Regions from separate parts of the Streptomyces sp. NPDC015125 genome, predicted to be linked through region 4. Evidence: riboswitches for the same ligand, from Rfam matches in the RefSeq annotation. Region 4 holds a riboswitch; each other region holds the start of a gene.
The links. A riboswitch is a leader RNA that binds a small molecule or an ion and turns the genes downstream of it on or off. The one in region 4 is predicted to bind cobalamin.
Positions count from the first base shown of each region.

Region 1: it holds a riboswitch for cobalamin, as region 4 does, so the genes downstream of both, thiI (tRNA uracil 4-sulfurtransferase ThiI) here and ACF088_RS06000 (CoA-acylating methylmalonate-semialdehyde dehydrogenase) in region 4, are expected to answer to the same signal.
Region 2: it holds a riboswitch for cobalamin, as region 4 does, so the genes downstream of both, cobN (cobaltochelatase subunit CobN) here and ACF088_RS06000 (CoA-acylating methylmalonate-semialdehyde dehydrogenase) in region 4, are expected to answer to the same signal.
Region 3: it holds a riboswitch for cobalamin, as region 4 does, so the genes downstream of both, ACF088_RS20115 (HoxN/HupN/NixA family nickel/cobalt transporter) here and ACF088_RS06000 (CoA-acylating methylmalonate-semialdehyde dehydrogenase) in region 4, are expected to answer to the same signal.

Region 1 covers NZ_JBIBVF010000005.1:52,999-60,612, forward strand. Annotated here, with positions in the region: gene ACF088_RS14485 (FecCD family ABC transporter permease) at 1-518, shown strand, start outside; gene ACF088_RS14490 (ABC transporter ATP-binding protein) at 488-1,363, shown strand; cobalamin riboswitch at 1,670-1,888, shown strand; gene thiI (tRNA uracil 4-sulfurtransferase ThiI) at 2,041-3,447, shown strand; partial or broken gene ACF088_RS14500 (NAD(P)H-dependent flavin oxidoreductase) at 3,450-4,322, opposite strand; gene ACF088_RS14505 (hypothetical protein) at 4,738-6,705, shown strand; gene ACF088_RS14510 (SagB family peptide dehydrogenase) at 6,698-7,614, shown strand, end outside.
Region 2 covers NZ_JBIBVF010000018.1:76,452-84,065, reverse strand. Annotated here, with positions in the region: gene ACF088_RS29445 (precorrin-2 C(20)-methyltransferase) at 1-639, opposite strand, end outside; gene ACF088_RS29440 (precorrin-8X methylmutase) at 642-1,274, opposite strand; gene ACF088_RS29435 (cobalamin biosynthesis protein CobG) at 1,443-2,930, opposite strand; cobalamin riboswitch at 3,098-3,224, shown strand; gene cobN (cobaltochelatase subunit CobN) at 3,262-6,864, shown strand; gene ACF088_RS29425 (DUF1876 domain-containing protein) at 7,034-7,306, shown strand.
Region 3 covers NZ_JBIBVF010000008.1:233,280-240,893, forward strand. Annotated here, with positions in the region: gene ACF088_RS20100 (CaiB/BaiF CoA transferase family protein) at 1-82, shown strand, start outside; gene ACF088_RS20105 (enoyl-CoA hydratase/isomerase family protein) at 79-870, shown strand; gene ACF088_RS20110 (VOC family protein) at 1,120-1,620, shown strand; gene ACF088_RS20115 (HoxN/HupN/NixA family nickel/cobalt transporter) at 1,689-2,894, opposite strand; cobalamin riboswitch at 2,892-3,140, opposite strand; gene ACF088_RS20120 (alpha/beta fold hydrolase) at 3,315-4,163, opposite strand; gene ACF088_RS20125 (MarR family winged helix-turn-helix transcriptional regulator) at 4,160-4,771, opposite strand; gene ACF088_RS20130 (hypothetical protein) at 4,781-4,984, shown strand; gene ACF088_RS20135 (hypothetical protein) at 4,981-5,406, shown strand; gene ACF088_RS20140 (nucleoside/nucleotide kinase family protein) at 5,363-6,019, opposite strand; gene ACF088_RS20145 (MerR family transcriptional regulator) at 6,164-6,931, shown strand; gene ACF088_RS20150 (methyltransferase) at 7,046-7,614, opposite strand, start outside.
Region 4 covers NZ_JBIBVF010000002.1:221,005-228,618, reverse strand. Annotated here, with positions in the region: gene ACF088_RS06020 (enoyl-CoA hydratase) at 2-793, opposite strand; gene mmsB (3-hydroxyisobutyrate dehydrogenase) at 790-1,743, opposite strand; gene ACF088_RS06010 (enoyl-CoA hydratase/isomerase family protein) at 1,740-2,825, opposite strand; gene ACF088_RS06005 (acyl-CoA dehydrogenase family protein) at 2,822-3,970, opposite strand; gene ACF088_RS06000 (CoA-acylating methylmalonate-semialdehyde dehydrogenase) at 3,976-5,475, opposite strand; cobalamin riboswitch at 5,673-5,859, opposite strand; partial or broken gene ACF088_RS05995 (short-chain fatty acyl-CoA regulator family protein) at 5,959-6,120, opposite strand; partial or broken gene ACF088_RS05990 (malate synthase A) at 6,110-6,311, shown strand; cobalamin riboswitch at 6,497-6,725, shown strand; gene metE (5-methyltetrahydropteroyltriglutamate--homocysteine S-methyltransferase) at 6,891-7,614, shown strand, end outside.

The DNA of each region.
Region 1 (7,614 bases), on a different contig from region 4:
CCCTGGCCAGCTTCCTCCTCGTGACCTCCAACGACCCGCACAAGACCCAGGCCGCACTGCGCTGGATGCTCGGCGGGCTGGCCGGCACCACCTGGACGACGGTGTGGATACCCGTGGGCGCGGTCCTGCTGGGGACGGCGGTCCTGCTCGGCGTCTGCCGCTCGCTCAACCTCCTGCTGGCCGGGGAGGAAGCCGCTGCGGCCCTCGGCCTGGACGTGCACCGCTTTCGGGCCGCGCTCTTCACCCTCGTCGCGCTGATGATCGGCACGATCGTGGCGGTCAGCGGGCAGATCGGCTTCGTCGGGCTGATCCTGCCGCACGTGGTGCGGCTGCTGGTGGGCGCCGACCACCGCCGTGCGCTGCCCGCCGCCGCGCTCCTGGGCGCGGCCTTCCTGATCGCCGCCGACCTGGCCGCGCGCACCCTGATGAGTCCGGAGGAGATACCCGTCGGCATTCTCACCGCCCTGGTCGGCGGCCCGTTTTTCCTGTGGTTGATGCGGCGGAGGGCGGCTCGGTGACGAACAGCACGATTGCGGCGGCAGGCGCGCTCGACGCCCAGGAGGTCTCCGTCGTGGTGAACGGCAAACCCCTGGTCCACCAGGCGTCCCTGCACGTGGCACCCGGTGAGATGCTGGCGCTCGTGGGCCCCAACGGGGCCGGCAAGTCGACGCTGCTGCGCACGTTCTACCGGGCGCAGCGCCCCACGTCCGGCCGCGTCTTGCTGGACGGCACGGACGTCTGGCGGATGCCCGGCAAACGGCTCGCGCAGCGGCTGGCGGCCGTCCTCCAGGAAACCGCCGGGGACTTCGAGCTCACCGTGTACGACGTGGTCGCCATGGGCCGCACGCCTCACAAGCGGGCCTTCGCGGGCGATGACGCGGACGACCGCGACATCATCCTGCGAGCGCTGGAGGAACTGCACGTCGGTGCCCTGGCACACGCACCGTTCGACCACCTCTCGGGCGGGGAGAAGCAGCGGGTCCTGATCGCCCGTGCGCTCGCACAGCGCACGGGCACGATGGTGCTGGACGAGCCGACCAACCACCTGGACCTGCGCCATCAGCTCGATGCGCTGCGGCTCGTCCGAAGGCTCGGCGTCACCGCCGTCGTCGCGCTGCACGACCTCAACCTGGCCGCTTCCTTCTGTGACCGGATCTGTGTGATGGACGGCGGCCGTGTGGTCGCGGCCGGAACCCCGGCGGAGGTGTTCACCCCCGCGCTTCTGGCCGAGGTCTACCGCGTCGAGGCGGAGGTGACCGAGCACCCGCGCACCGGCGTGCCGCACATCACGGTGCTTCCCGGCGTGGATTCGGCGGGCAACGACGGCCCGAACGGAGGAAGGCAGGCCGGACAAAGAGGGTGATCGCAGGAGAAGGTCTCCAGGAGATCTCGAACGTCGCAGTCGGGCACGGCCTCCATCACCGGGCGTATCCGGGACCGCACCTCCGCCGACGCTGTCCCCGTGCCAAAAACTCCCCCGCCTTGCCCTTGAGAAGAGGAACGTAGGCCACCGGCTCCCCCAAGCTCGGCACGCAGTTGGCCAGTTGAAGTACCCATGACTCCTCTCAGAGTGACGCATCGTCCCCCTACCCGACAGAGTCTCGAATCAGCCATCCCGGCTCACAGCGGAGAGTCAAGGTCTGGTTCACGCAATGCGCGCCACCTTGTCTACTCTGGACCGGCAGCTGGTTCGCCCCGCCCGCCAGACGGGGTGTCGCAAGAGGGAACCCGGTGGGAGTCCGGGACTGCCTCGCAGCGGTGAGTGGGAACGACCGCCGTCATGAAGCACTGGGCACGCAGGTGACCCGGGAAGCGACGGCCAGTAGGTGTCCCGCCCTTCGGGATGTGCCCACGAGTCCGAAGACCTGCCACTGCTCGTGCGGGGTGTGATCACCGCGCACGGATCCACGCGTCCCGGCGGCGGGACCGCTGAGCGAGTGGTGTGTTCCACCCGGCCCTGCGTATGACGGGGACGGGCGGGCCCGCGCCCCGTTCGCGGCCCGGCGCCGGCCCTCACGACGACTCGCGAAGGAGAGTTTCGTGCCCGGCGAACCGAGCATTCCCGCCATCCCCTCCCCCGGAGCGCCCCACCCCAGCGGGCCCTGTGTCCTGCTCAAGCACGGTGAGATCTTCCTCAAGGGCCGCAACCGGCACCTGTTCACCGAGCGGCTGCACGACAATCTCCGCGGCGCCCTGCGCGGTATCGGCGGTTCCACATGGATCAAGGCCGGCCAGAACGTCACCGTGCTCGGCGGCGAGGTCCCCTTGGAGGACCTCGTGGAGCGCGCCCGGCGGGTGATCGGGTTCAACTCGGTGGAGCCTGCCCTGCGCGTTCCGAGCACCGTGTCGGACATCACCGGGACGGCCGTGGAGGCGCTCGCCGCCGCTCGCGCGGAACGGCCCGGAATCAGTTTCGCCGTGCGGGTCAAGCGGCGGAACAAGAGCTTCGAGATGACCTCCTCGCAGTTCGAGCGCTTTCTCGGGGCCCGCGTCCGGGAAGCCCTCGGTCCCCTGCCGGTGAACCTCTCCAGCCCCGACGTACTGGTCTCGGTCGAGATCGACCACAAGGAGAGCTACGTCTCCTGGAGCCGCCATCAGGGACCGGGCGGACTGCCCGTGGGCTCCAGCGGACGCGCCCTGGTGCTGCTCTCCGGCGGCTACGACTCACCGGTAGCGGCCCACCGGGCCATGCGCCGCGGCCTGCACTGCGACTTCGTGCACTTCACCGGCGCTCCGTACACGAACGCCGCTTCCGTGTACAAGGCTTACGCCCTCGCCCGTGAGCTCAATCGGTACCAGCCCGGTGGGCAGCTGCATGTCATCGCACTCGGCCACGCCCAGAAGCAGCTGGCCATCGCGGGGGCCGGCCGGCTCCAGGTCGTCGCGCAGCGACGGCTGATGGTCCGCGCCGCTTCCGCGCTGGCGGGCCGGACCCGGGCGGAGGCACTGGTGACGGGTGACAGCCTGGGGCAGGTGGCCAGCCAGACCCTGGCGAACATGGCGGCCGTCGACGAGGCGGCAACCCTGCCGGTGCTGCGGCCGCTGGTCGGCTGGGAGAAGCAGGAGATCATCGACGAGGCCCGGTCCCTCGGCACCGCGGAGATCTCCGTGCTGCCGGACGAGGACTGCTGCAAGCTCCTCGCACCGCCCCGGGTCACCCTTCGCGCCGGGCTGACCGGCCTGCTCTCGGTGGAGAAGCGACTCGACCTGGACGACCTGGTGGACGGTCTGCTGAGTGACGTCCAGGTCATGTACCCGGGTAACTCCGGCGAGGAGGCGGAGCCCGGCGCGGCCGTTCCCGCGGGGGCCGGCTGCCACGCCGGTCAGGTTGACGGCCGGCCGAGCAGCGAGCGGGGCCGCGAGTCCAGGATCGCTTCGGCCTCGTCGCTGATCGCGCGGACCACGTCGGCGGCCGGGCGGATGCCGTCGACGAAGGATGCCGACTGACCGTAGATGACCTCGCTCGTGTCGGGGTCGGGCGGGGCCCCGAAGGGGTTGGCTCCTTCCTCGGGCCTGAGTTCCTCCGCGCGGTCCCGCAGCGTTGATTCGCGCTCCGACCACTCGTCGGTGAAGCGGTTGCGGCGGACGCGTTCGCCGATACCTGCGGGCCACGGCAGTCCTGACACGATGTCGTAGGCCCGTGTCCACACGGTGTCGCCGCCGTCGCTCTCGACGATCAGGCGTTTGTGGATGTCGTGCACCTCGACCGCCTCGGGTGTCGCGAGGAACGCCGTGCCCAGCCAGGCGCCGTCCGCACCGGCGGTGAGGACCGCCGCGAGCGTTCGGCCGTCGCCGATGCCGCCTGCGGCCAGCACCGGGACATCGGGGTACCTCCGCACGATCCCGGTCAGGAACGGCAGCAGGCCCAGCATCCCGGTGTGGCCGCCGGCCTCGTTCCCCTGCGCCACGAGGACATCGGCCCCTGCGGCAACGGCCGCCTCGGCGTCCTCGTAGTTCTGGACCTGGCACATCACGCGGGCTCCCGCGTCCTTGGCCCGGGCAAGCCACGGCTGGGGATCGGCGAACGACAAGGCGACGGCCGCCGGCCGCTCCTCCAGTGTGGCGTCGAACAGCGGCTCGGTGAAAGGGAGGAACGGCGTGATGAACCCGACCGCGAACGGCCGGTCCGTCGTGGCACGGATGGTCGCGATCTCCGCACGGATCCAGTCGGGCCCCTTCCGGGGATGCGTGCCCCCGAAACAGCCGAGTGCGCCGGCGGCGGAGACCGCGGCAGCCAGCGTGCCGCCGCTGTGCAGGGCCATGGGAGCCGACATCACCGGATGGGCAAGACCGAACATCTCGGTGAATCTCGTCTGAAACATGGACGAACACTAGCGGATTCACGAAATACCGACGGCGGCATGTCCGATGGGCAGGGAGGGCGGAGCGATCCGGGCCGGTGCGGCGGTTTGCGCCGGCCCGGGGTGCCCTGCACGAGGGGGACGTATGCGGGGGGACGTATGCGGGGGGGGGGACATATGCGGGGGGGGGGACGCATACGAGGGGACGCATGCGAGGGGGCGAGGGCGTCTCCTCCTGTGCCGGCTGCCCGGGCGGGAATCGGTGGGCGACCCATCGGTGACCGAAACCTGCGGGAGGTCCTGTGGCCCGACCGTGAAGACATGGCCTCGAACCGCCCCGATACTCGGCTGGGCCCCGACCGACTACAGGTTCCGGCTCCGGGTCCGATGACACATCGGACCCGGAGTGGCGGACGCCCGGCCCCGAAGGCGGATGATGCGCCCCCGACTCAAGTCCGATGTGCTGTACGTGCCGACCCCCGACGGCGTCCACGTCTTCGGCGCCGGTGCCGACCTCGCCCTGCGCGGCAGGTCCGCCTACCAGTGGCTGGACCGGCTCGCGCCCTACCTCGACGGTTCGGTCGAACTCGACGACCTGGTCGGGCGGCTGCCCGAAGACAAGCGGCAGGTCGTGCACGCCCTCGTGGGTCAATTGCACGCCGCCGGCTGCCTCATCGATGCGCGGGCGGATCTCCCGCACCGGCTCACACGGCGGGAGCTGGAGACATACGCATCCGAGATCGCGTTCATCGAGTACCACGGTGACTCCGCGGCGCGGCGGTTCGAGACCTACCGCGACAGCGAGATGGTGGTGATGGGCGCGGGCCCCGTGTTCGTCTCGCTGGTCTGCTCGGCGCTGCGCTCCGGGGTGCGGAACCTGCGAGCCGTTCGTACCGAGGAGCCCGTCACCCACACCGAGCGCCTGGCGGAGCTCACGGCCGAAGCCGCCGTACGCGATCCGGTGCAGACCCTACGTCACATCCTTTATGACGAAGGGGATTTGGACCGGCTCATCGGTCAGGCGAAAGCGGTGCTCCACATCGCGGACGGTACCGCCGTCGACCGGGCCATGCGGCTCGACGAGCTGTGCCGGGAGACAGGCACGCTGCTGGTGCAGGGGCTGGTGGTGGACGATGTCGCGTGGCTGGGGCCGGCCGGAGCCGCCTGGCGGTCGGCATGGCTGCGGCTCGACGCCCGCGGACCGTTCCGGCCGAACGCCTTCCTCACCGGACCCGCCGCCGCGGTGGTCGCCTCGCACCTGGGTCTGGCGGCGTTCACGGCACTCACCGGGATCGCCGACGGCAAGGGTGCCGCGGACGGTGCACGGAAGGTGACACGGATCGATCTGGAGACCCTGCGCACCTCCACGCATACGCCCCTGCCCCACCCGGCGGCAGCCCCCGCCCAGGCGGAGACGCGGGAGGAGTTCACGCGGCGCCTCGAACGGCTCTGCGCCACGGCACCGCTGGACGACCACACGTTCTCCCGGCGCGCGGCCCGTTGCTTCGACCCGTACGTCGGTGTCCTGCGCGCCCTCGACGAGGGAGCGTTCACCCAGGTGCCGCTCCACGTGACCGAGGCGGTGCCGCGCGCGGGGGGCGCCGCGCCCGTCCACGGGGCGGGGACGGGGTTCGCCGAGGCACGCCGGGACGCCGCGCTGCGCGGGCTCGCCTCGTACGCCGCGCACCACCCCGATGACCGCCGCTACGGGCCTGGGGGCACCGTGTGGGGTTGGTCCCCGGACGAGCGGCGCGCCGAGGCGGTGGCGGCGAGCCGGGTGTTCGCCACGGACCACGAGGTCGGAGTGGCCGCCCGGCTCAGCTGGCACGATGCCGTGGCGGACGGCCTTGCCCAGCACTGCGTACGCCTGGCCCTGCGCGACGTGGCGCAGGGGCGGTCGCGGCCTCGGCCCGTGCGGCTGGAGCCCGACGCCCTGGCCCCCGGGGCACGGCGGCTCCTCGACCTGTTGCATGCCTCGCGCGGCTCGGTCGAGGCGGCCGACATCGGCGAGGCCCTGGGCGTACCCGTCCTCGCTTGGTGGCAGGGCGGCCGCCCGGCCGCCGCGACCTGCGGGGACGAGGCGGTCGTCGAGGGGCTCCGCGCCGTCCTGCTCGACCGCCAGTCGGCGATGACGGACGAACCGGCCTACGCACCCGCCCGGTTGGGTCGGCTCGGGACCCCTGTCACGTCCGACGAGAGTGCCGAGCTGCCGGTCCCGGCAGGGCCCGGGCGGATGGTCGAGGCGTTGCGGTCGCGAGGGGCGCGTCCGCTCGTGGTGCCGCTCGACCACGATCCGGCGGTGCACGAGTTGCTGCCCTTCCTCGTGCGCGTCGTCATCGCCGACGAGACCGGGGAGGAGACGGCGGGAGCGGAGCTGCGGGCGGAGGCACGGGGCCATGCGTAGCGCCACCGACGGGCTGCAGAGTTCCGTCGGACTACGGTTCTGGTGGCGGACCTTCGAGGGTGTCCAGGACCTCTTCGCCGAGGGCCACGGCGAAGAGGGCGGCCCGGACGACCCGCTGCCGGTCAAGACGTATCGCGGGCTGCCCCGCCAGGTACTTCCCGAGCCGGCGCGGCGGATCGGGGACGCGCGCTGGTCCTTCGCCGCGTTCGGCGAAGCCCACCCGCAGGGCGCCCCCGCCCTCGGCGTCCTGGACCAGCGCACGCTCTCCGCGCTGCTGTACTGGACGTACGGGATCGGCCGGATCGAGCTCGGTCCGCATGCCGTGTGGCCCTACCACCGGATGGTCGCCTCCGCACGGTGTTTCCACCCCGTGGAGCTGTACCTGTGGCTGGCGCGTCCGGCGGGCGACCTGCCCGCCGGGTGCTACCACTACAACCCGGCGCACCACTCCGTGACGCTGCTGCGCGGGGGCGGAGTACCGGACGCGGTGCGCATCGGCGCGGGAGTACGCGCAGGGACCGGACTCCTTGTGGCCTCGGTCTGGTTCCGCAAGACCGCGTTCCGCTACCGGGACTACGCGTACCGGCTGTGTGCGCAGGAAGCGGGGATGACGGTCGGGAACGCGCTGCTGACCGGTGCGGCGCTCGGGCTCCGCGGGAGGGTCCACTATCGCTTCGACGACGCGGTGGTCAACCGTGCGCTGGGGCTCGACGGGGTGGAGGAGACGGCGTTCGCCGTGCTCGACCTGGCCCCGGCCGGGGAGGCGGGGCCGGCGCCGGTCAGCTCTCCTCAACAGCCGTGCTCGCCTTGCGATTTGCCGGAGATTCACCCTGTTCACGTACAGAGCGGCCGCACACCCGACGGCGCGTGGTCCGGTCTGACCGCGCTCGACCTCGCCGCCCGGCTCGC
Region 2 (7,614 bases), on a different contig from region 4:
GCCGGAGCGTTCCATGGCGCGGCGGACGGTGGGGAAGGTGCGGCCCAGCTTCATGACGACGGCGGTGTCGGTGGAGGCCAGACGGGCGGTGAGTTCCTCCTCCGGGAGCGTGCCGGGGAGGATCGTCAGGACCTCGTCGGCCTCGGCGAGCGGCTTGCCCAGGCGGGCCGCGGCGGCGCTGATGGAGGTGACGCCGGGGATGACCTCGGTCGGGTAGCGGTGGGCCAGCCGCTTGTGCATGTGCTGGTAGGAGCCGTAGAAGAGTGGGTCGCCCTCGGAGATGACGGCGACGGTGCGGCCGGCGTCGAGGTGGGCGGCGAGGCGGGCCGCCGCGGACTCGTAGAACTCGTCCAGCGCGCCCCGGTAGCCGCCGGGGTGGTCGGTCGACTCGGTGGTGACCGGGTAGACCAGCGCCTCCTCGATGTGGTCGGCGCGGAGGTGCGCGGCGGCGATGGAGCGCGCGATCGAGCGTCCGTGCCGGGCACTGTGGTACGCGATGACATCGGCCCCGGCGATGACCTCGACCGCCCGGACCGTCATCAGGGACGGGTCGCCGGGGCCGAGGCCGACCCCGTAAAGGCGGCCCGGGCCGGCCGTTGTCGGGACGCTGCCGTCACCGGTTGCCTGCTGCTCGCTCACGCTTACTCTTCCTCGCTTGCCATGGCGTTGATCGCGGCCGCGGCCATGGCGCTGCCGCCACGGCGTCCGCGCACCACGAGGTGGTCCAGCTTCGACGGGTGGGCGATCAGCGCGTCCTTGGACTCGGCGGCGCCGATGAAGCCCACGGGTATGCCGATGACGGCGGCCGGGCGGGGCGCGCCTTCCTCGATCATTTCGAGGAACCGGAAGAGGGCGGTGGGGGCGTTGCCGAACGCGACCACGGCGCCTTCCATCCGGTCCCGCCACAGTTCCAGGGCCGCGGCGCTGCGGGTGGTCCCCGTCCGGGCGGCCAGCTCCGGGACCGAGGGGTCGGTGAGCGTGCACAGCACGTCGTTGTTCGCCGGCAGCCGCTTACGGGTGACGCCGCTGGCGACCATGTTGGCGTCGCAGAGGATCGGCGCACCGGCGCGCAGTGCCGCGCGGCCACGGGCCACCACCTCGGGGGTGAAGGCCAGATCGCGTACCAGGTCGACCATGCCGCAGGCGTGGATCATGCGAACCGTGACCTGGCTGACGTCGGCGGGCAGGCCGGCGAGGTCCGCCTCGGCGCGGATGGTGGCGAAGGACTGGCGGTAGATCGTCGCCCCGTCCTTCTCGTAGTCGAACGCGGTCACTCTGGCCTCGGGGGTGTCGGGTGCGGGAGGGCTCGGGTGGTTCGGGTGGTTCGGGTGGTGCACATGGCTTGGTGGTTCAGGTGGTTCAGGTGGTTCAGGTGGTTCACATGGCTTGGGTGGCTTGGGTGGTTCATGGGGCTTCGGGGTGGTGCAGGGGCTTCGGGGTGTTCATGGGGCCGGGGGCGAGGACGTTGCGGCGTGTGTGGAGGCGGAGGCGGTGCCTGAGGCGGGCGGTGCGGTGTCCGGCTCCACCAGTGCTACCCGGTAGCCCTCCGCCGTGGCCAGCACGTCGACCCAGGTGCCGTGCGGATGACCGCAGCGGCGTTCGCAGCCGGACCAGTAGACGGGGAGGCCGTCGGGGGCGGGGCCGGTGGGCGGTCCGGCCGGGACGGCCGCACCGGCGGTGAGCGCGGCCGTGGCGTCGGCGCGTACGTCGGTGCGGGACTTGGCGCAGCCGGGGCGGCCCGTACAGGCGCCGAGCCGGTGCCAGGGGGAGGCCGGGTCGGTGATCAGTCCGGCGGCGGTGAGCTCCGCCAGCCGGCGGGGTGCCGCGGCGGCCGGCAGTCCGGGCAGCACGATGCCGCGCCACGGGGTGAGGCGCAGTGCGCCGGAGCCGTCGCCTTCGGCGATCGCGGTCAGCAGCCGCCACTGGGCGACCGACAGCCGGCCCAGTGGCGCCAGGACCGAGAGCGCCCGGACGCCGTCGGGCCCCTCGACGATGCCGGGGGCGCCGGAGTCCGCGTACTGCGGGGCGTGCGGCGGGGAGGTGCGGGCGCCGGGTGCGGGCGCCTCGGCCACGTACGCGGCCTCGATGCCCGCCGACCGCAGTGCCTCCGCCACCTCCCGGGCCGTGAGCCGGTGCCCGTCCGGGAGTTCGCGGACCCGCCAGGCGCCGCTGCCGCTCGCCCCGGCGGCGGTCAGGAAGGCCCCGGCGGCGGTGAGCGCGGCGCGCGGTACGTCCGGGCCGGCGATCCGCAGCGCCGCCGGATCGTCGCCGACCCGCAGCAGGGCGCTGCCGACCGGGCCGGGCCGGCCCCTGTCCGCTTCCGCTTCCGCTTCCGCTTCCGCTTCCGCTTCCGCTTCCGCTTCCGCTCCCGCTCCCGCTTCCGTTCCCGCTTCCGCTCCCGGTTCCGCTCCCGCTTCTGCGAGCAAGCTCACATCTCCGCCGAGCGCCGCCACATCGCCCCGCCCGTCGTCCAGAACGAACAGGAAACGGCCCGAGAGGGCGGTCGCCCACTCGCTCGCACAGAGCAGTGTGTCCAGCTCACGGGCCCACCGCCGCACGTCAGGAGGGGTGTGCCGGTCCAGTCCGGCGAGCGGGGAGGCAAGGATGTTGCGGATGCGTTCATGGCGCTCGGAGGGCAGTAGACCCGCGTCGCGCAGCAGAGCGGCGAGGCGGCCGCCGCAGCCCTCCGCAAGGCCGCGGAGCTCGACGTTGCCGCGGGAGGTGAGGGAGAGGTGACCGTCGCCGAGCAGCTCTGCGGCGTCGGCCAAGACGGCCGCCTGACGGTCCGTCAAATCCCCGGCCGGCAGCCGGACGCGGGCGAGGTGGCCGTCGGCGGCCTGGTGCAGCCGCAGCGCTCCCGGGCAGGCGTCACCGCGGGCGCGCAGCGGCGGTGCGGCGGCCTGGGGCCGTGTCGAGGGGGAGGGCGGCATGGCCGCGAGCATACCCACGGGGGTGGGCACCGATCCGGGCCGGATCCGGCCGTGCACCCGGCCCGCCGCGTGCGCGCCCCCGTCCTGCCGCGGGTTGCCCGGAGGCCCGCTTACCTCGCCCGCCCATAGCCCTTACTATGCAGGTCGGTGGGTCGGCTGGCCCACCGGACGCCAGCGACGGCGCAGGGTCCACGACCCTGGGGAGGAAGCCCGGTGAGAATCCGGCGCGGTCCCGCCACTGTGAACCCGGCAACTGCCGGGCGAGCCAGGAACTCCCGCCGTCCTTACGACCACCCGGGGCGCGGACACCCCGAGGAAGGCCTGCGCTCGCATGCTTCTGCTGCTGTCGACCTCCGACACCGACCTGCTCAGTGCCCGCGCGGCCACGGGCCCGGTGCCGTACCGGCTCGCCAACCCCTCCCGTCTCGACGTCGCCGAGCTTCCTGCCCTGCTGGAGGGCTGCGACCTCGTCGTCGTACGCCTCCTCGGGGGCATCCGCGCCTGGGAGGAGGGCCTGGAGGTGCTGCTCGCCGAGGACCAGCACCGGCCGGTCGTCGTCCTCACCGGTGAACAGGCCCCCGACGCCCAGCTCATGGAGCAGTCGACGGTCCCGGTCGGCATCGCGGCCGAGGCGCACGCCTACCTCGCGCACGGCGGGCCCGCCAACCTCGACCAGCTCGCCCGCTTCCTCTCCGACACGGTGCTGCTGACCGGCCACGGCTTCGAGCCGCCGGAGCCCGCCCCGTCCTGGGGCCCGCTGGGGTGGGAGGCCCGCAACGAGACCGGCCCGCTGGTCGCCGTGCTCTACTACCGCGCCCACCACATGAGCGGGAACACCGGCTTCGTACGGACCCTGTGCGAGCAGATCGAGGCGGCGGGTGGTCGGGCCCGCCCGCTGTTCGTCGCCTCCCTCCGCGCCCCCGAGCCGGAACTGATCGAGGAGCTGCGGGCCGCCGACGCCCTGGTCACCACGGTCCTCGCCGCAGGTGGCACCAAGCCCGCCGAGGCGTCCGCCGGCGGCGACGACGAGTCCTGGGACGCGGGTGCGCTGGCCGCCCTCGACGTACCGATCCTGCAGGCCCTGTGCCTGACCGGGCCGCGCAGCGCCTGGGAGGAGAACGACGAGGGCCTCTCACCGCTGGACGCCGCCTCACAGATCGCCGTCCCCGAGTTCGACGGCCGGCTGATCACCGTTCCGTTCTCCTTCAAGGAGGTCGACGAGGACGGTCTGCCGGTGTACGTCGCGGACCCCGAGCGCGCCGCCCGGGTCGCCGGGATCGCCGTCCGCCACGCCCGGCTGCGCCACATCCCGGCCGCGGACAAGCGGCTCGCCCTGGTGCTGTCGGCGTACCCGACCAAGCACTCCCGGATCGGCAACGCGGTCGGCCTGGACACCCCGGCCAGCGCCGTGGCCCTGCTGCGCCGGCTGCAGGCCGACGGTTACGACTTCGGCAGCGAAGAGGTCCCGGGCCTGGTGTCCGGCGATGGCGACGAGCTGATCTACGCCCTCATCGAGGCCGGCGGCCACGACCAGGAGTGGCTCACCGAGGAGCAGCTCGCCCGCAACCCGGTCCGCATCCCGGCCGCCGACTACAAGCGCTGGTACGCCACGCTCCCGCAGGAGCTCCGGGACTCGGTCGAGGAGCACTGGGGGCCGCCGCCCGGCGAGATGTTCGTCGACCGGAGCCGCAACCCCGACGGCGACATCGTGCTGGCCGCCCTGCGCCGCGGCAATCTCCTGATCCTCATCCAGCCGCCGCGCGGCTTCGGCGAGAACCCGATCGCGATCTACCACGACCCCGATCTGCCGCCCTCGCACCACTACTTGGCGGCGTACCGCTGGATCGCGGCCTCCGCGGACGACGGCGGGTTCGGCGCGGACGCCATGGTCCACCTGGGCAAGCACGGCAACCTGGAGTGGCTGCCCGGCAAGAACGCCGGCCTCTCCGCGGCCTGCGGCCCGGACGCCGCCCTCGGCGACCTCCCGCTCGTCTACCCCTTCCTGGTCAACGACCCCGGCGAAGGCACCCAGGCCAAGCGCCGGGTGCACGCCACCCTCGTCGACCACCTCGTCCCTCCGATGGCCCGCGCCGAGTCCTACGGCGATATCGCGCGCCTGGAGCAGCTCCTCGACGAGTACGCGGCGATCTCCGCCATGGACCCGGCCAAGCTGCCCGCGATCCGCGCCCAGATCTGGACGCTGATCCAGGCCGCCAAGCTCGACCACGACCTGGGGATGGACGAGCGCCCCGACGACGACGGCTTCGACGACTTCCTGCTGCACGTCGACGGCTGGCTGTGCGAGGTCAAGGACGCCCAGATCCGCGACGGTCTGCACGTCCTGGGCGGTGCGCCCACCGGCGAGGGCCGGGTCAATCTCGTCCTCTCCATCCTCCGCGCCCGCCAGATCTGGGGCGGTACCTCCGCCCTGCCCGGTCTGCGGGAGGCGCTCGGTCTCGACGAGTCCGCAGCCACCCGGACGACCGCCGACGCGGCCGAGGAGACCGCCCGCGGCCTGGTCCAGGCGATGGAGGACGCGGACTGGGATCCGGCGGCGGTGTCCGGCATCGCCGAGGGACACCCGTCCGCGGTCGCCGACATCCTCGACTTCGCCGCCCGCCAGGTCGTCCCGCGCCTCGCCGCCACCACCGACGAGATCGACCACGCGGTGCACGCGCTGAACGGCGGCTTCGTCCCGGCCGGGCCCTCCGGATCCCCGCTGCGCGGCCTGGTCAACGTCCTCCCGACGGGCCGCAACTTCTACTCCGTCGACCCCAAGGCCGTCCCCTCCCGCCTCGCCTGGGAGACCGGCCAGGCCCTCGCCGACTCCCTTCTGGAGCGCTACCGCAGCGACAACGGCGACTGGCCGCAGTCGGTCGGCCTGTCCCTGTGGGGCACCAGCGCGATGCGGACCAGCGGCGACGACGTGGCCGAGGCCCTGGCCCTGCTGGGGGTCCGCCCCGTATGGGACGACGCCTCGCGCCGGGTCAACGGCCTGGAGCCGATCGCCCTCGCCGAACTCGGCCGCCCCCGTATCGATGTCACGCTGCGCATCTCCGGCTTCTTCCGCGATGCGTTCCCGCACGTCATCGGCCTGCTCGACGACGCCGTACGGCTGGTCGCCGGACTGGACGAGCCCGCGGAGTCCAATTTCGTCCGCGCCCACGCCCAGGCCGACCTGGCCGAGCACGGTGACGAGCGGCGCGCCACCACCCGCATCTTCGGCTCCCGCCCGGGGACGTACGGCGCGGGCCTGCTCCAGCTGATCGACTCCCGTGACTGGCGCACCGACGCCGACCTCGCCGAGGTCTACACCGTCTGGGGCGGCTACGCCTACGGCCGCGGTCTCGAAGGCCGCCCGGCCCGGGACGAGATGGAGACCGCCTACAAGCGCATCGCGGTCGCCGCCAAGAACACCGACACCCGCGAGCACGACATCGCGGACTCCGACGACTACTTCCAGTACCACGGCGGCATGGTCGCCACCGTCAAGGCGCTCAAGGGCAAGGCCCCCGAGGCGTACATCGGTGACTCGACCCGTCCCGAGACGGTCCGCACCCGCACCCTGGTCGAGGAGACCTCCCGGGTCTTCCGCGCCCGGGTGGTCAACCCCCGCTGGATCGAGGCGATGCGCCGCCACGGCTACAAGGGCGCCTTCGAACTCGCCGCGACCGTGGACTACTTGTTCGGCTACGACGCCACCACGGGCGTGGTCGCCGACTGGATGTACGACAAGCTCGCCCAGACCTACGTCCTCGACCCGGAGAACCGCGACTTCCTCCAGGAAGCCAACCCCTGGGCCCTGCACGGCATCGCCGAACGCCTCCTGGAGGCCGAGTCCCGCGGTATGTGGGAGAAGCCGGACGCCGAGACGCTGGCGGCGCTGCGGCAGGCGTTCCTGGAGACCGAAGGGGAGCTGGAGGGGGAGGACTGACGGACGCGGCGGCGGGGGCGCCGCCGCACTGCCCGGGCCCGCCTGATGCCGCGGCATCAGGCGGGCTTCGCGGTGATGCCCCCGCCCGGGTGCGGCCCGCCAGCGCCGGTGCGAGGATTTTTGTGGGGGCGGTTCATGTGCTGCCCCTGGGCGGACGAGGAGGCTTCCGGTGACTGGCACGAAGACATGGAACGCCGAGATCAGCATCACCGAGACCGACAACGAGGTCCGGGCCGAAGCCAGGCTGCGCGGCAAGGAAGGCGGGCAGCTGGTCGGCCAGGGAGAGGCCCGCTGTAACCCCGCCGACCAGAACGTCCCGGCCATCGGGGACGAGCTGGCGGTGTCACGGGCGATGTCGGACCTCAGCCATCAGCTGCTGCAGCGCGCCGCGCACGACATCGAAGTGCACACCGCCCGGCCGGTGGAACGCCTGCGCGCCTGAGGGGGCCGTCGGCACACCGGACGCCGTCCGGCAGACAGGCCCGGCGGCGTCGGCGGCATGTCCTGCCTGTCCTGCCTGTCCTGCATGCCCTGCCGGTCCTGCATGCCCTGCCCGGCACGCCGATCCGGCCGGTCTGACGGGGCTCCTCCCGGCACACACCGCTTGCTGCCGGCCGTTCGCCGTTCGCTGCTCGCCGTTCGCCGCTCGCCGTTCGCCGCTCATGTAATGGTTGTATGTACTTGACCCATGACCGCACGCTGGCGGACATGGCACGAATCCCAGATGCGCAGTGTGAACCGTGGTGGTGT
Region 3 (7,614 bases), on a different contig from region 4:
GCACACCGTGCAGATCCTGACCGCCCTCGGGGTCGGCCCGCGGCAACTGGCCGGGCTCCGCGCGCGAAAGGCCGTGAGGTGACCCCCGTACCCGCCCCCGACCCGGCCCTTCGGACGTCCCGGTCCGGCCCGGTCGCCGAGATCCGGATCGGTGACGGCAGCCGGCGCAATGCCCTCCCGGGCCGGGCCTGGGCGCGGCTGGCCCGGGAGGTCGGGGAGCTCGGGGAGGACCGGTCGCTGCGGGTGCTGGTGATCCGCGGGCAGGGCGATACGTTCTGCGCCGGTTCGAACATGACCGACTGGGTGGATGCGGACACCGGCTATGTCGAGGAGTCCTTCGCCCATATGGAAACGGCGTTCACCGCGATCGAGGACTGTCCCGTTCCGGTGATCGCCGAGATCCGCGGTGTCGCCGCCGGTGCGGGGTGCCAACTCGCCCTCGCCTGCGATCTGCGGCTCATGGCGGACGGGGCACGGATCGGGATGCCGATCGCCCGGCTCGGCATCCTCGCCAGTCCGGCCTTCGCCGCGCGTCTGGTCGCGCTGGCCGGACCTGCCGCGGCGCGGGAGCTGCTCTACACCGGCCGGCTGTTCGACGCCCGTACCGCGGTGGCCCGCGGGCTCGCGGAGGACAGCGTGCCCGAGGAGCAACTCGCCGCCCGCACCCGCGATCTCGCCACTGCGATCGCCGGGCAGCCACCCGCGGCGATCCGGGCCGCCAAGCTGGCGGTGGCCGCCGCGCTGGCACCGCAGCGGCAGGCTGCCGCCGTCAATCCGCGACCGGCGGTGGCCCGGCCCGACTTCGACCGGGCGATCACCACCTTCCTCGGGCAGCGGTCGGCCACCGCACCGGCCCCGCCCGCCGCCTGAAGACCGGCGTCGGTCCGTGCGTCCCTCCTGCGTCGGTCCGTGCGTCCCTCCTGCGTCGGTCCGGGGAGCGCCGGTCCGGGGGCCGCCGGTCCGGGGCCTCGGGCGCCAGGGCCGGAAAGCGGGCCGGAAAACGGCTGGATACCGGCCCATGGACGCTGGGCAGCGGCGGGGCCGGTGGGGTAGATCAGGAGTGGGGAGGGCACGGTGGCCCCTGGCGGTGTCGTGGCAGGAGATCGGAGAGCAGGCTGCATGTCCGTACGACGTCTGAACCATGCGGTGCTTTACGTCCGTGATGTGGCCCGGTCGGTTGCTTTCTACACCGAGGCCCTCGGGCTCACGGTGGGGATGGAGATTTCGGCACAGGCCGCGTTTCTCCGCGCCCCCGGCTCACTCAACGATCATGATCTGGCGCTGTTCGCGGTGGGGGCGGAGGCGCCGGGGCCCGAGGCCGGGCGGGTCGGGCTCTACCACCTGGCCTGGGAGATCGGCACACTCGGCGAGCTTGTCGCGGCACATGCGCAGCTCGTCGAGCGGGGCGCGCTGGTGGGGTCGAGTGATCACCTCGTCGCCAAGTCGCTGTACGCCAAGGACCCGGACGGCAACGAATTCGAGGTGATGTGGCGGGTCCCGCGGGAGGACTGGCCGGGACCGGACGAGCCGGAGCGGCTGCGGCCACTCGATCTGGCGGCGGCGCTGCAGCGCTGGGGACCGGATCTGGCGACGGGGGCGGCAGCCGGTTCGGCCACCTGAAGGGGTGACGGTACCCCGGCGCCGCTACGGGCGCCGGGGACGTATGCGGCGTGTGGGGCCGAGGCGCCTCAGGAGTCCGGCGTGGCGCGCTCCGCCGACCCTGCCGGCCCCGCCTGCTCCGTCGGCTGGGTTCGTTCCGCCCGTTCCGCCCGTTCCGCCCAGCGCTTTTCGACGCCGGCCAGTCGCCAGTACGCCAGCGCGGCGGCCCACACCACCACGAACAGGCCGACGATGAGGAAGCCGACATTGTCGAGGTCGAGGCCGGAAATCCAGCCGGTCAGCGGGTCGTTGAGGGCGAGCTTCTCGTGCAGCACGGTCACCAGCTCGATCGTGCCGATGAAGAAGGCGACGGCGATCGACAGGCCGGTGATGGTGAGGTTGTAGTAGACCTTGCGCACCGGGTTGGAGAACGCCCACTGGTAGGCGAAGTTCATGAAGGTGCCGTCGAGGGTGTCGAACAGGCTCATTCCGGCGGCGAAGAGCAGCGGCAGGCACAGCACGGCGTACCAGGGCAGGCCCGCCGCGGCGCCGCTGCCCGCCATCACCATCAGCGTCACTTCGGTCGCGGTGTCGAAGCCGAGTCCGAAGAGGAAGCCGAGCGGGAACATCTGGCCGGGACGGGAGATCGAGCGGGTGAACCGTCCCAGGAAGCGGTTCATGAAGCCGCGCGCATCGAGGCGCTGCTCCAGCTCGGCCTCGTCGTAGTGGCCGTTGCGCATACCGCGGAAGACCCGCCAGATCCCGGCCAGTGCGATCAGGTTGAGGGCGGCGATGAGGTAGAGAAAGCTCCCCGAGATCGTGGTACCGATCGTGCCGAGGATCTGGTGCGTACGGGACTCGTCGTTGAGCAGGGTGCCCGCGAGCTGGGCGCCGCCCGCCACCAGGGCCGCCATCGCGACGACCACGCTGGAGTGGCCGAGGGCGAACCAGAAGCCGACCGAGACCGGCCGCTTTCCGTCGGCCATCAGCTTGCGGGTGGTGTTGTCGATGGCGGCGATGTGGTCGGCGTCGAAGGCGTGCCGCATGCCGAGGGTGTAGGCGGTGACACCGAGGCCCACGCCGAAGACCTGGCTGCCCACGGCGTAGTGATGCGGCACCACGAGCAGGAAGAGCACGCCGAAGGCGACGACGTGCAGACCGGCTATGACGGCCATCAGGCCCGCGGTGCGGACGGTGTCCTGCCGACGCCAGCGGAATGCCGCGGGGGCAGGGGTGGTACGGGTATCGGTGGACAGGGCCATCCGGCGGTCACGCTCCAGCACCTCGTGGATCACTTCGTGAGATGCCGTGGCCGGTCTCCTGGCTTTTGGGGGTACCTCCCTGCTCCTCAAGAGCTGGGGGGAGGGTGTACGCGCCCGCCCCGCCTTCCCGGCCGCGGGTTGCGGTCAGTGGCGCCGCAGGCGCGCCGTGCGCCTGCGGAAGGGGCGGAAACTCCCCGATCACAGTGGCGAGGGCCGCTCCGGTCTGGGACCACAAGGTCCGTCACCGGATTCCCGAACACCACGGCCCGGTCACTCTAGCTGCCACCCGGGAGGGCTGGGGTTCGCGGGGCACCTTCCGCAGCCCCTGGAGGGGGCGGTCATCGTGAGGCGGTCGGTCGTGCCACGAGTCACGGGGCGTGCCACGGGGCGTGCCACGAGTTGTGCCACGGGGCGTGCCACGGGGCGGTCGCTGGGCGAAAGGAAGGTGTGGAGTCAGTAGTCCAGGGACGAGAGGAAGGTGTGGAGTTCGCGGTCGAAGAGTGCGGTGTTCTCCAGATTGACCATATGCGCGGCGCCCGGTATCCGGACTCTTCGGGCGCCGGGAACGGTCAGCGCTATCGCATGGGCGTTGGCGGAGATGTCCCTGCTGTCGAGGTCGCCGTCGAACACGAGGGTGGGCACCCGTATCTCGCCCAGGCGGTCGGCGGCACCGACCTCAAGGGGCATACCGGCACCCGCACCATCGGCATGTACCTCTGCGTTGGCCTCGGCCGAGGCACGCATCCGCTCACGGAATCCCGGGTGCACCGCGGAGGGTTCGCGGTGCGGTCCGTCCACCCACATCCGCAGGAAGTGCTCGACATAGCGTTCCGCGCCGTCCGGGGCGCCGATCGCCGCCACCTGCGCCTTGATGTGTTCCAGGAGGAAGGGGTCGGTGAAGGCGCGGCCGCTGATGCCGGGGGAGGCGAGGGCGAGGGCCGTCACCCGCTCCGGGCGGGCTAGGGCGGTGTCGAGCGCGACCCGCGCGCCATGGGAGAGGCCGACGAGGACGGCTCCGGGAACATCGAGCGCGTCGAGCAGGGTGCACAGGTCGTCGTGGTTCGCGTAGTCCCCGGTCACGGTGGAGGACAAGCCATGGCCGCGGAAGTCGTAACGGATGGCGCGCAGGCCGGAGTTCACCAGCCAGGCGAACTGCTCGTCCCACATGTGCTGGTCGAGCATGCCGCCGTGGAGCAGCACCACCGCGGGGCCCGAGCCGGCTGTCTCGTAGAACAGCTCACCGTCGTCGACCGGCACGATTCCGTTGTCGATCTCGGACCAGGCGGTGATTCCTCGGGTCATCTTGCAGGCCGTCCTTTGTGTACCGGATGCGATGAGGTGGGCGTGATGCCATTGTCGTCGCTCTTGCCGCTGCTGCCGCAACTGCCGGTTTCCTCCGGTTCCGTGCGTGAGCCGTTCGCGAGCTGCCGGAACTCCTCACCGAGCCGGTCCAGTACGTGCAGCGCGGTACGGACGTCGTCGGCGGGCAGGTCGGCCAGCCGCTGCCTCAGCTCCGCTGCCTCGGATTCCCGGACGCTGCGTATCGCCTCCGTGCCTTCGCCGGTGAGCCGGATCAGGGACGAGCGGCGGTGTGCGGGATTCGGGGCGGCCACGACCAGGCCCAGCTCCATGGCGTGGTTCACCCAGCGCTGCACCGGCTGCCGGTCGAGCCCCATCCCCCGCGCCAACTGCGGCACGGTGCACGGGCCTTCGGCGCGCAGCGCGTCCAGCAGCGCGTGTTCGCCGGCGGTCATGCCCGTGCCGGCCAGCTCGTGTTCCACCGCGCGGACGACCGTGCGGTGCAGCGGCCACAGGCGTCGGATGACGCCGTACAACAGGTCTTCGGTGGACGCCGGCTCTCCGCCGTCGGCGTCTTCCGCATCTCCGGCGAACCTCTCAATGACACTCATGATGTCATGATGACATTGGTGATGTCGTTTGGGAAGGGGGTTGTCGCGGAAGGAGTGGAGAAGGCGGCGGGCGTGACGGGCTCGTGCGGCCGGTCGCCGCGAGAAGGTGAGAAAGACGAGAAAGACAAGAAAGGCGAGAAAGGCAAGCAAGACGAGAAAGATAAGAGAGGCAAGAGAGACAAGAGAGACGCGAAAAAAGGGGACGGCGGATGAAGGTCGGTCTGTTGCGTGCGGTCGGGGCGGCCACGGCCGTGTACGGGGTGGCGGTGGCGGCGCTGCCCGAACTGCTGGCACGGCCCTCCGGGCTGGTCGGCGCCACAGCGCGGACCGAGCCGGCGACCCGGACCGCACTGCGTCCGCTGGCCTGGCGGGACGCGGTGAGCGGGCTGGCGATGTTGGTGGCTCCGGAAGGCCCGGCACTGCGCACCGCCGCGTATGTGCGGATCGCGGCGGACTTCGGGGATGCCGTACTGCTCGGTGCGACGCTGCCGGGGCGCGACCGGAAGCTGACGGCGGTGGCGGTGTCCCTCGGGTGGGGCGCGCTGTCGGTGGCCGGGCTGCTCGCCGACCGGCGGCGGTGGGGGAGCGGGGTCATGCGCTCGGTGGAGGTGGGGCCTCTTCGGGTGCGAAGGTGATGACGAGGTCGGCGCGGTCGCGGGTGGCCGCCACCACGCGGGCGTTGGCTTCGTCCGAGGTGCGTACGAACCGCTCGGCGTCGGCGCGTGGACGCCCGAACCGCTCATGCCGGCCGACCAGCCGCCGGATCCGTTCCGGGGTCTCCAGCTCCACGTACCAGACCTCGTCGAGCAGCGCCCGGACCCGTGGCCACGGTGCGGAGTCGAGGAGGAGGTAGTTGCCCTCGGTGACGATGAGGGGAATGTGGGGTGCCACGGGGATGCTGCCGGCCACCGGCTCCTCGATACGCCGGTCGAACGCCGGGGCGTAGACGGCGGTGTCCGGCTCCGGGGAGCGCAGACGCGCCAGCAGCGCGGCGTAGCCGGCCGGATCGAAGGTGTCCGGCGCGCCCTTGCGGTCCGCACGGCCCAGGCGCCGCAGCTCCGCCTCGGCGAGATGGAAGCCGTCCATCGGGACGAGTGCCGCCTGACCGGCCAGCTCCGCCACGAGGTGGGCGGCGAGGGTGGACTTGCCGGCGCCGGGCGGGCCGGCGATGCCGAGCAGCCGCCGTCGGCCGGGGGGCGCGGAGGCGGCGAGCCGACGGGCGCGGGAGAGGAGGAGCCGGGGATCCATGGTGCCTCCATCGTGCCTGACGGGGCGTGTCCCTCGTGCCTGAGGGAGGGGGCGCCGGTTTCCGGGCTTGCGGTTGCCGCCGCGTCAACTTCTACGGTCATCCATGGGGCCGGAGAAACCGGCCCGGCGAGGGGAGGCACGGCAATGGCCTGGTCGATCGCGGAAGTGGCCCGGATGTCCGGGGTGACGTCCCGGACGCTGCGGCATTACGACGAGATCGGTCTGCTGCCACCTGCGTGGATCGGGAGTAACGGGCACCGCTACTACGAGGAGGCCGATCTGCTGCGGCTGCAGCAGATCCTGCTGATGCGGGAGTTGGACCTGGGGCTGCGCGAGATCGAGGTGGTTCTGGACCGCCAGGTCGATCAAGTGGCCGTGCTGCGCGAGCACCACGGGCGGCTGCTGGCGGAACGGGACCGGCTGGAGACACTGGTCCGCACGGTCGGGCGGACCCTCGCCGAACTGGAGGAAGGCAAGGACGACAACGACATGGCAAAGATCAACAGGCCGGAGAACCTCTTCGAGGGCTTCGAGGCCTCCGCCGCCGAGGCCGAGGCCGAGGCGCGCGCACGGTGGCCGGCGCAGTGGGAGCAGGCCAGGCAGGCCAGGGAGGCCATGACCGCCGAGGACCAGGAGCGGTGGCAGCGTGAGGTGACGGCGCAGATGATCCGCATAGCGGAGTTCATGGTGGCCGGCACACCGGTCGCCGATCCTGCGGTGCAATCCGAAGTACACGCCCACTACCAGGGCATCTGCCGGTTCTGGACCCCGAACGCGGCCGCCTACAAGGGGCTGGCCCAGACCTACGTCGACGACCCGCAGATCCGTGCCAACTACGACACGATCGCCGAGGGGCTGGCCGTCTACCAGCAGCAGGCGATGGCCGTCTACGCCGATGCCCGGCTGAACTGACGGAGCTGACCGAGTCGGTCGAGCTGACCGACGGCTCTCACTGCCGGGGGGCTGCAGACCCCCGGCGGCAAGCAGCTCTTCCCCTGCGCTCGAAACGTGCGACGCCGGACGCCCTCAGGGGGCGCCGGACGCACCCCGGTCCGCGGTGCCCAGGCGCCACAGGGAGGTGACCTCGGCCGCGCGGGCCACATGAAGCGGGTCGGAGGTGTCGCGGGCGCGCGGGTGGCGCGGGGTGATGTCGTGTCGGCCCAGGATCGTCAGGCCGGCCTTGGCGAAGGCGTCGAGCAGCTCGGTGTGCGCGCGCAGGCCGAGGTGTTCGGCCAGGTCGGAGAGGATCAGCCAGCCCTCGCCGTCCGGTGTCAGATGGTCCGCGAGGCCGCTCAGGAAGCCGTACAGCATCCGGTTGCCCGGGTCGTACACCGCGTACTCGACGGGCGAGGTCGGCTTCGCGGGCACCCATGGGGGGTTGCAGACGATCAGCGGGGCGCGGCCGGCCGGGAACAGATCGGCCTGGACCACTTCCACCTGTCCGGCGACGCCCAGCCGTTCGGTGTTCTCACGGGCGCAGGCCAGCGCACGCGGATCCTGGTCGGTGGCCACGACCCGGCGGACGCCGCGCCGGGCGAGTACCGAGGCCAGTACGCCGGTGCCGGTGCCGATGTCGAACGCCAGCTCCTCGCCGG
Region 4 (7,614 bases):
CTCAGCGGTGGACAAACTCCGGTGGCCGCTTGTCGACGAAGGCGGTCATACCCTCCTTCTGATCCAGCGTCGCGAACACGGCATGGAACAGCCGCCGTTCGAAGCGGACGCCCTCGGTGAGCGTCGTTTCAAAGGAGCGGGAGACCGCCTCTTTCGCCATCATCGCGACGGGGAGGGACATGCCCGCGACGGTTTCGGCGACTGTGAGGGCTTCGTCGAGCAGGTTGGCCGCGGGGATGACCCGTGAGACGAGACCGGCGCGTTCCGCCTCGGTGGCGTCCATGGTGCGGCCGGTCAGGCACATCTCCATTGCCTTGGCCTTGCCGACGGCGCGGGTCAGGCGCTGGGAGCCGCCGATGCCCGGGATGACGCCCAGTTTGATCTCCGGCTGTCCGAATACGGCGGTGTCGGCGGCCAGCAGGATGTCGCAGAGCATGGCGAGTTCGCAGCCGCCTCCGAGGGCGAAGCCGGAGACGGCGGCGACGGTGGGGGTGCGCAGCTGTCCCAGGCGGTCCCAGGCGGCGAACCAGTCGCTGAGGTACATGTCGAGATAGCTCTGGGGGGCCATCTCCTTGATGTCGGCTCCGGCTGCGAACGCCTTCGTGGAGCCGGTCAGGACGATGCAGCCGATGTCCGGATCGCGGTCGAGGGCTTCGGTGGCCGCGACGACCTCGGTCATGACCTGGAGGCTGAGGGCGTTGAGAGCCTTGGGGCGGTTGAGGGTCACCAGTGCGGTGCGGCCCTTGCGTTCGACGAGGATGGTCTCGTATGCCGTCTCTTGGGGATGGGTCATGCGGGGGTACCACCCTTCGCGTCGTTTTGGGGTGCGGGGCCGTGCTCGGGGGTGGTTCTGCCCCTCACGGTTTGCAGGATGCCGGAGAAGTCCTTGTTGGCTCCTGCTCCGGCCGCGTAGGCGGCGTACAACTCTGCTGCCTTGAGGGCGAGTTCGGTGGGTACGCCGCTCTCGCGTGCTGCATTGGCGGCCAGGCCGAGGTCCTTGGCCATCAGAGGGGCGGCGAAGCCGGGGAGGTAGTTGCGGTTGGCGGGGCTGGTGGGGACGGGGCCCGGCACGGGGCAGTTGACGGTCAGCGCCCAGCACTGCCCGGATGCGGTGGAGGCCACGTCGAAGAGTGCCTGGTGGGACAGGCCGAGGCGTTCGCCGAGGACGAATGCCTCGCTGACGGCGATCATCGAGATGCCGAGGATCATGTTGTTGCAGATCTTCGCGGCCTGGCCCGCGCCGGCCCCGCCGCAGTGCACGGCCTTCTCGCCCATGGCGGCGAGCAGCGGCTCGGCCTCTGCGAACTCGCTCTGGGCGCCGCCGGCCATGAAGGTGAGGGTGGCGGCCTCGGCGCCGACGACGCCGCCGGAGACGGGAGCGTCCAGAGCGCGCATCCCGGCGGCGACAGCGGCTTCGTGGGCGGAGCGTGCGTCGGCGACGTCGATGGTCGAGCAGTCGATGAACAGCGTGCCGGGCCGGGCGGCGGTCAGCAGCCCCTCGTTCCGGTACAGGTCCAGGACGTGACGCCCCGCGGGCAGCATGGTGATCACCACGTCTGCTGCGGTCGCTGCCTCCACCGAGGAGGCGGCCGCCTTGACTCCGGCATCGGAAGCGGCGGCGAGGAGGTCGGGCACCAGGTCGAAACCGATCACTCGGTGGCCGGCCTTGACGAGGTTGGCGGCCATCGGACCGCCCATGTGTCCGAGGCCGATGAAGCCGATGGTGCGGGTGTCGCCGTTCACCAGGGCACCTCCTGCGCTGATGCGAGTGGGGCGAGGCCGAGTCCCGATTCGGGTCCGGACGGGTCGGGTGGTGTGAAGAAGCGGTCCACGTCCGCGTCGGTGACGTCGGCCAGGGTGTCCGGTGACCACTTGGGGGCGCGGTCCTTGTCGATGACCTGGGCGCGGATGCCCTCGGTCAGGTCGTGCGAGGAGAGGGCGGCGCAGGAGATCCGGTACTCCTGTTCCAGTACGCGTTCCAGGGGGCCGAGCCGCCGGGCACGTCGCAGTGCGGCGAGCGTGACCTTGAGGGCGGTGGGCGACTTCTCGGCCAAGGTCTCGGCGGCCCGTGCGGCCTCGGGAGCAGGGTGGGCGCGCAGGCGCGTGATGATCTCTTCCACTGTGCCGGCGCGGTAGCAGGAGTCGATCCAGGCTCGCTGTTCGGCGAGCACGCCGGGCGGTGGCTGTCGCACGTAGCGTTCCAGGGCGTCCCAGACCTCGGTGGTGGTGAGGTCGGCAAGGAGGTGGGGCAGGAGGTCTGCGGGGATGAAGTGGTCGGCGAGGCCGCAGAGCAGGGCGTCGGCGGCGCCGACCGGTGTGCCGGTGAGCGCCAGATGGGTGCCGAGTTCGCCGGGTGCCAGGCCCAGCAGGTAGGTGCCGCCGACGTCGGGGACAAAGCCGATGCCGGTCTCGGGCATGGCGATCCGGGAGTTTTCGGTGACGATGCGGATGCCGCCGTGGGCGGAGACTCCCACGCCGCCACCCATCACGATGCCGTCCATGAGGGCGACATAGGGCTTCGGGTAGCGGGCGATACGGGCGTTGAGCCGGTATTCGTCGCGCCAGAACGCTGCCGATGCTTTTCCGCCGGCGTGCGCGTCCTCGTAGATGGAGCGGATGTCACCGCCCGCGCACAGACCGCGCTCCCCCGCGCCGGTGAGGATCACGGTTTCGACGGTGGGGTCCTGTTCCCAGGTGGTCAGCGCTTCGTCGATGCGCTCGACCATCGGGTGGGTAAGGGCGTTGAGGGCACGGGGCCGGTTGAGCGTGATGCGGGCGGTGCGGCCCTCGGTGGTCAGGAGGACGGACTCGTCGGTGCCGGTCATCGAAGTGCCTCCGTCAGGCCGCGGGCCACGATGACGCGCATGATCTCGTTGGTTCCTTCCAGGATCTGGTGCACCCGCAGATCGCGGAGGATCTTTTCGATGCCGTATTCGGTGAGGTAGCCGTAGCCGCCGTGCAGTTGAAGGGCGCGGTCGGCGACGGAGTAGCCGGTGTCGGTGGCGAACCGCTTGGCCATGGCGCACAGTTGCGGGGCGTGCGGGTCACCGCGGTCCAGTGCTTGTGCGGCCTGGTGGACCAAGGCGCGGGCGGCGGCGAGTTCGGTCGCCATGTCGGCGAGGCGGAACTGCAGGGCCTGCGCGTCGAGCAGGCGCCCGCCGAACGCCTCACGGTCGGCGAGGTGGACGAGGCTGCCGTCCAGTGCGGCGCGGCCGCCGCCGAGCGAGCAGGCGGCGATGCCGAGCCGGCCACCGTTCAACCCGTTCATGGCGATGCGAAACCCGTCGCCCTCCCGGCCGAGCAGCCGGTCGGCGGGCACTCGGACACCGTCCAGGACCACTTGGCGGGTGGGCTGGGCGTTCCAGCCCATCTTTTTCTCGTTCGCTCCGAAGGACAGTCCGGGGTCGTCCTTGTCGACGAGGAAGGCGGAGATGCCGCGTGGGCCGTCGTCACTGGTACGGGCCATGACGACGTAGACCTGCGAGGCGCCGGCGCCGGAGATGAATTGCTTGACGCCGGTGAGGAGGTAGCCGTCGCCGTCGCGTACGGCGCGGGTGCGCAGTGCGGAGGCGTCCGAGCCGGCGCCCGGTTCGGTCAGGCAGTAGCTGCCCAGGTCCTCCATGGCGCACAGTCTCGGCAGCCAGCGTTCGCGCTGGGCGGCGTCGCCGTAGTGGTCGATCATCCAGGCGACCATGTTGTGGATGGAGACAAAGCCGGCGATGGAGGGGCAGCCGGAGGCCAGCGTCTCGAAGATCAGGACGCCGTCGGCCCGGCTGAGCCCGCTGCCGCCGGCCTCCTCCCGGACGTAGATGCCGCCGAGGCCGATGCCCGCGGCCTTGCGCAGTACCTCCACCGGGAAGTGTTTGTCCTGGTCCCACTGCACGGCGTTCGGGGTGAGGTGGTCCTGGGTGAAGTCGAGGGTGGCCTCGACGAGGGCGAGCTGGTCGTCGGTGAGCATGGTGGTGGTCATGGCGCTCACTTCATGGTCGGGATGGTGAAGCTCGCGCCCTCCTTGGCCCCGGAAGGCCAGCGCGAGGTGACGGTCTTGGTGCGGGTGTAGAAGCGGATCGCGTCCGGCCCGTGCTGGTTGAGGTCGCCGAAACCGGATCGCTTCCAGCCGCCGAAGGTGTGGTAGGCGACCGGCACCGGGATGGGCACGTTCACACCGACCATGCCGGTGTTGACCCGGCGGGTGAAGTCGCGGGCGGTGTCGCCGTCGCGGGTGAAGATTGCGACGCCGTTGCCGTACGGGTGCTCGCTGGGCAGCCGCAGCGCCTCCTCGTAGTCGGCGGCCCGCACGACACACAGCACGGGGCCGAAGATCTCCTCCCGGTAGACGCGCATCTGCGAAGTGACCCGGTCGAAAAGCGAGGCACCGGCGAAGAAGCCGTTCTCGTGCCCGGCGAGGGTGAAACCGCGGCCGTCCACGATGAGTTCGGCGCCCTCGTTGACGCCGATGTCGACGTAGCGGCGCACCCGATCGGCGGCGTCCCGGCTGACCAGCGGCCCGAAGTCGGCCTCGGGGTCGTCGCTGCGGCCGATACGCAGCTGCCCGATCCGCTCCTTCAGCCGCTCCACCAGGGCATCCGCGGTCCTCTCGCCGACGGGGACGGCCACGGAGATCGCCATACAGCGCTCCCCCGCCGAGCCGTAGCCCGCGCCGATCAATGCGTCGACGGCCTGGTCCAGGTCGGCGTCCGGCATCACGATCATGTGGTTCTTGGCACCGCCGAAGCACTGGGCACGCTTGCCGCGCGCGGCCGCGGTGGCGTAGAGGTGCGCGGCGATCGGGGTGGAGCCGACGAAGCCCAGCGCGCCGACCCGGGGGTCCTCCAGCAGGGTGTCGACCGCTTCCTTGCCGCCGTTGACGACATTGAGGACGCCCGGCGGGAGACCTGCCTCCACGAACAGTTCGGCGAGCCGGAGCGGTACCGAGGGGTCCCGTTCCGACGGCTTGAGGATGAAGGAGTTGCCGCAGGCCAGGGCGGGGGCGGCCTTCCACAGCGGAATCATCGCCGGGAAGTTGAACGGGGTGATGCCGGCGGTGACGCCGATGGGACTGCGCAGGGAGTGCACGTCGATCCCGCCGCCGGCGTTGTCGGTGAACTCGCCCTTGAGCAGATGCGGGATGCCGGCGGCAAATTCGACGACCTCCAGTCCGCGTTGCAGGTCTCCGTGGGCGTCGGCCACCGTCTTGCCGTGCTCGGACGACAGCAGTCGGGCGAGTGACTCACGTTCCGCGTCGACCAGTTGGAGGAATTTCAGCAGCACTCGGGCTCGGCGCTGCGGATTCCGATCGCCCCACTCGCGCTGGGCCTCGGCGGCATCGGCGATCGCCGCCTCGGTCTCGGCGCGGCCGGCGAGCGGGACACGTGCCTGCACCTCACCGGTGTTGGGATCGTACACATCGCCGTACGTCCCCGAGGTGCCCGGGGTGTGCTTGCCGCCGATGAAATGTGCCAGTTCACGGACCATGAAAGCCTGCTCTCCGTCAGGTGAGTCCGGGGATGGCGCGCCGGCCCGGCACGGACGCCGGACGACGTGCGCGCGGGCAGCGCGAGAAGCGCAGGGCTGGGCGACCGTCAGCCGTCGGTGATCGGTAGCCGTTGGTTTCGCCGGTCGAGGGCGTGGGTGCACACCGGTGCCATGCGTGTCTGCTCCATCCTCGTGGACAACACGGAACACCCCGCGGCCGGTATCCTGACTCCCGGATCAGCACACGCTCCCCGGCCTTCCCGACGGACTTCTCCGTCAGTGGCCGGTCTTGTTCGGGGAGCGCATTCCCCGGTCACAGTGGCGGGACCGCGCCGGATTCACACCGGCTTCCCTGCACCGCGGGCCTTGCCCCGAACATATAGTTGGACGTCCTAGTAAGTCCACCCCGCCACGGACCGCACGCTGAAATCCGCACCCAGGACACCGGCGGCCACCGCGTGTTTCCGGCAGCCGAACGCGCCGTCAGACGTCCGGTTCAGTGGTCGGGTACGGCACGAACGTGCCGCTGTTCTCGTCCACCGCTAGCCGGCGGTCCAGCGGTGGTACCGCCCGCTGCGGGCAGTCGGTGCGTCCGCAAATGCGGTAGCCCATGCCGATCGGGGTGGCGGCGGAGGCGTTGTCGATGATCGAGACGGTCACCACGGCCTTTGCGATGGAGGAGATCCTCTACGAGCCGCGCGAGCACAGCGCGGGCCTCAACGCCGACCGCTGGGACTACCTCTTCAGCCTGATAGACCTTTGCGCACCGCCCGGACTTCTCGCTCGCCGACCGGACGAAGGTCACCATGACCTCGCCCTTCCTGCGGGCCTACACCTACGACCAGGGCTGAGGGTGCCCGGATCGCCACCGGGCCGAGGGGCCCATCGGGCGTGCGGAACGGGGCGTGGAACGGACCAATGGAGCCGTTCCGCGCCCTGTCGCGGGTGAATCCCGTCGCGCCGGTGTCTCAACTCACAGTCCGGCATGTGAACAGAGGTGTCCGATACGGGCACCACGTCCTACGCTGGCCGGGCAATTGGTTCGCCCCGTCCGCCAGACGGGCCGCGTCGTAAGAGGGAACCCGGTGAGAATCCGGGACTGCCCCGCAGCGGTGAGTGGGAACGACCGCCGTCATACGCACTGGATCCGGGCCGCGGATCCGGGAAGCGACGGCCAGTAGGTGCCCGCCGGAAGACTCCGGCAGGCGCGCCCGCGAGTCCGAAGACCTGCCCGTTGCCCGTGCACACCCCATGTGTGGACGGATATCCCGGTGACCTCGAGGGCGGGTCGGCGTACATACCAGGCGGACACGTGCGTCGCGAGTGCACCGTGGATCCGTCCGGTTCGTCATCCCTTCGCGTGCCTCGTTCCGTCTCCGGGACTTTCAGGAAACGTATCCGCGAAGGAGAGTTCCGTGACAGCGAAGCCCGCAGCCGCGGCAGCACGGGCCACCGTGTACGGCTACCCCCGCCAGGGACAGCACCGGGAACTGAAGAAGGCGATCGAGGGCTACTGGAAGGGCCGCGTCACCGCGGACACCTTGCTGGAGACCGCCAAGGACCTGCGCCGTTCGAACTGGCAGCAACTGGCCGATACCGGCATCCACGAGGTGCCCACCGGTGACTTCTCGTACTACGACCATGTGCTGGACACCAGCGTCATGGTCGGTGCTGTCCCGGACCGCCACCGCGACGCCGTCGCGGCCGACGCCCTCGACGGCTACTTCGCGATGGCCCGCGGCACCCAGGACGTCGCGCCGCTGGAGATGACCAAGTGGTTCGACACCAACTACCACTATCTCGTCCCCGAACTCGGCCCGGACACCGTCTTCACCGCCGACTCGGCCAAGCAGGTCGCCGAGCTCAAGGAAGCCCTCGCACTCGGCCTCACCGCCCGGCCGGTCCTCGTCGGGCCGGTCACCTACCTCCTGCTCTCGAAGCCCGCGCCCGGGGTGGCCGCCGACTTCGAGCCGCTGACCCTCCTGGACCGGCTGCTGCCGGTCTATGCCGAGGTGCTCGCGGACCTGCGCGCCGCCGGGGCCGAGTGGGTGCAGCTCGACGAGCCCGCCCTCGTCCAGGACCGCACCCCGGCCGAACTCAACGCCGCCGCGCGCGCCTACCGCGACCTGGGCGCCCTCA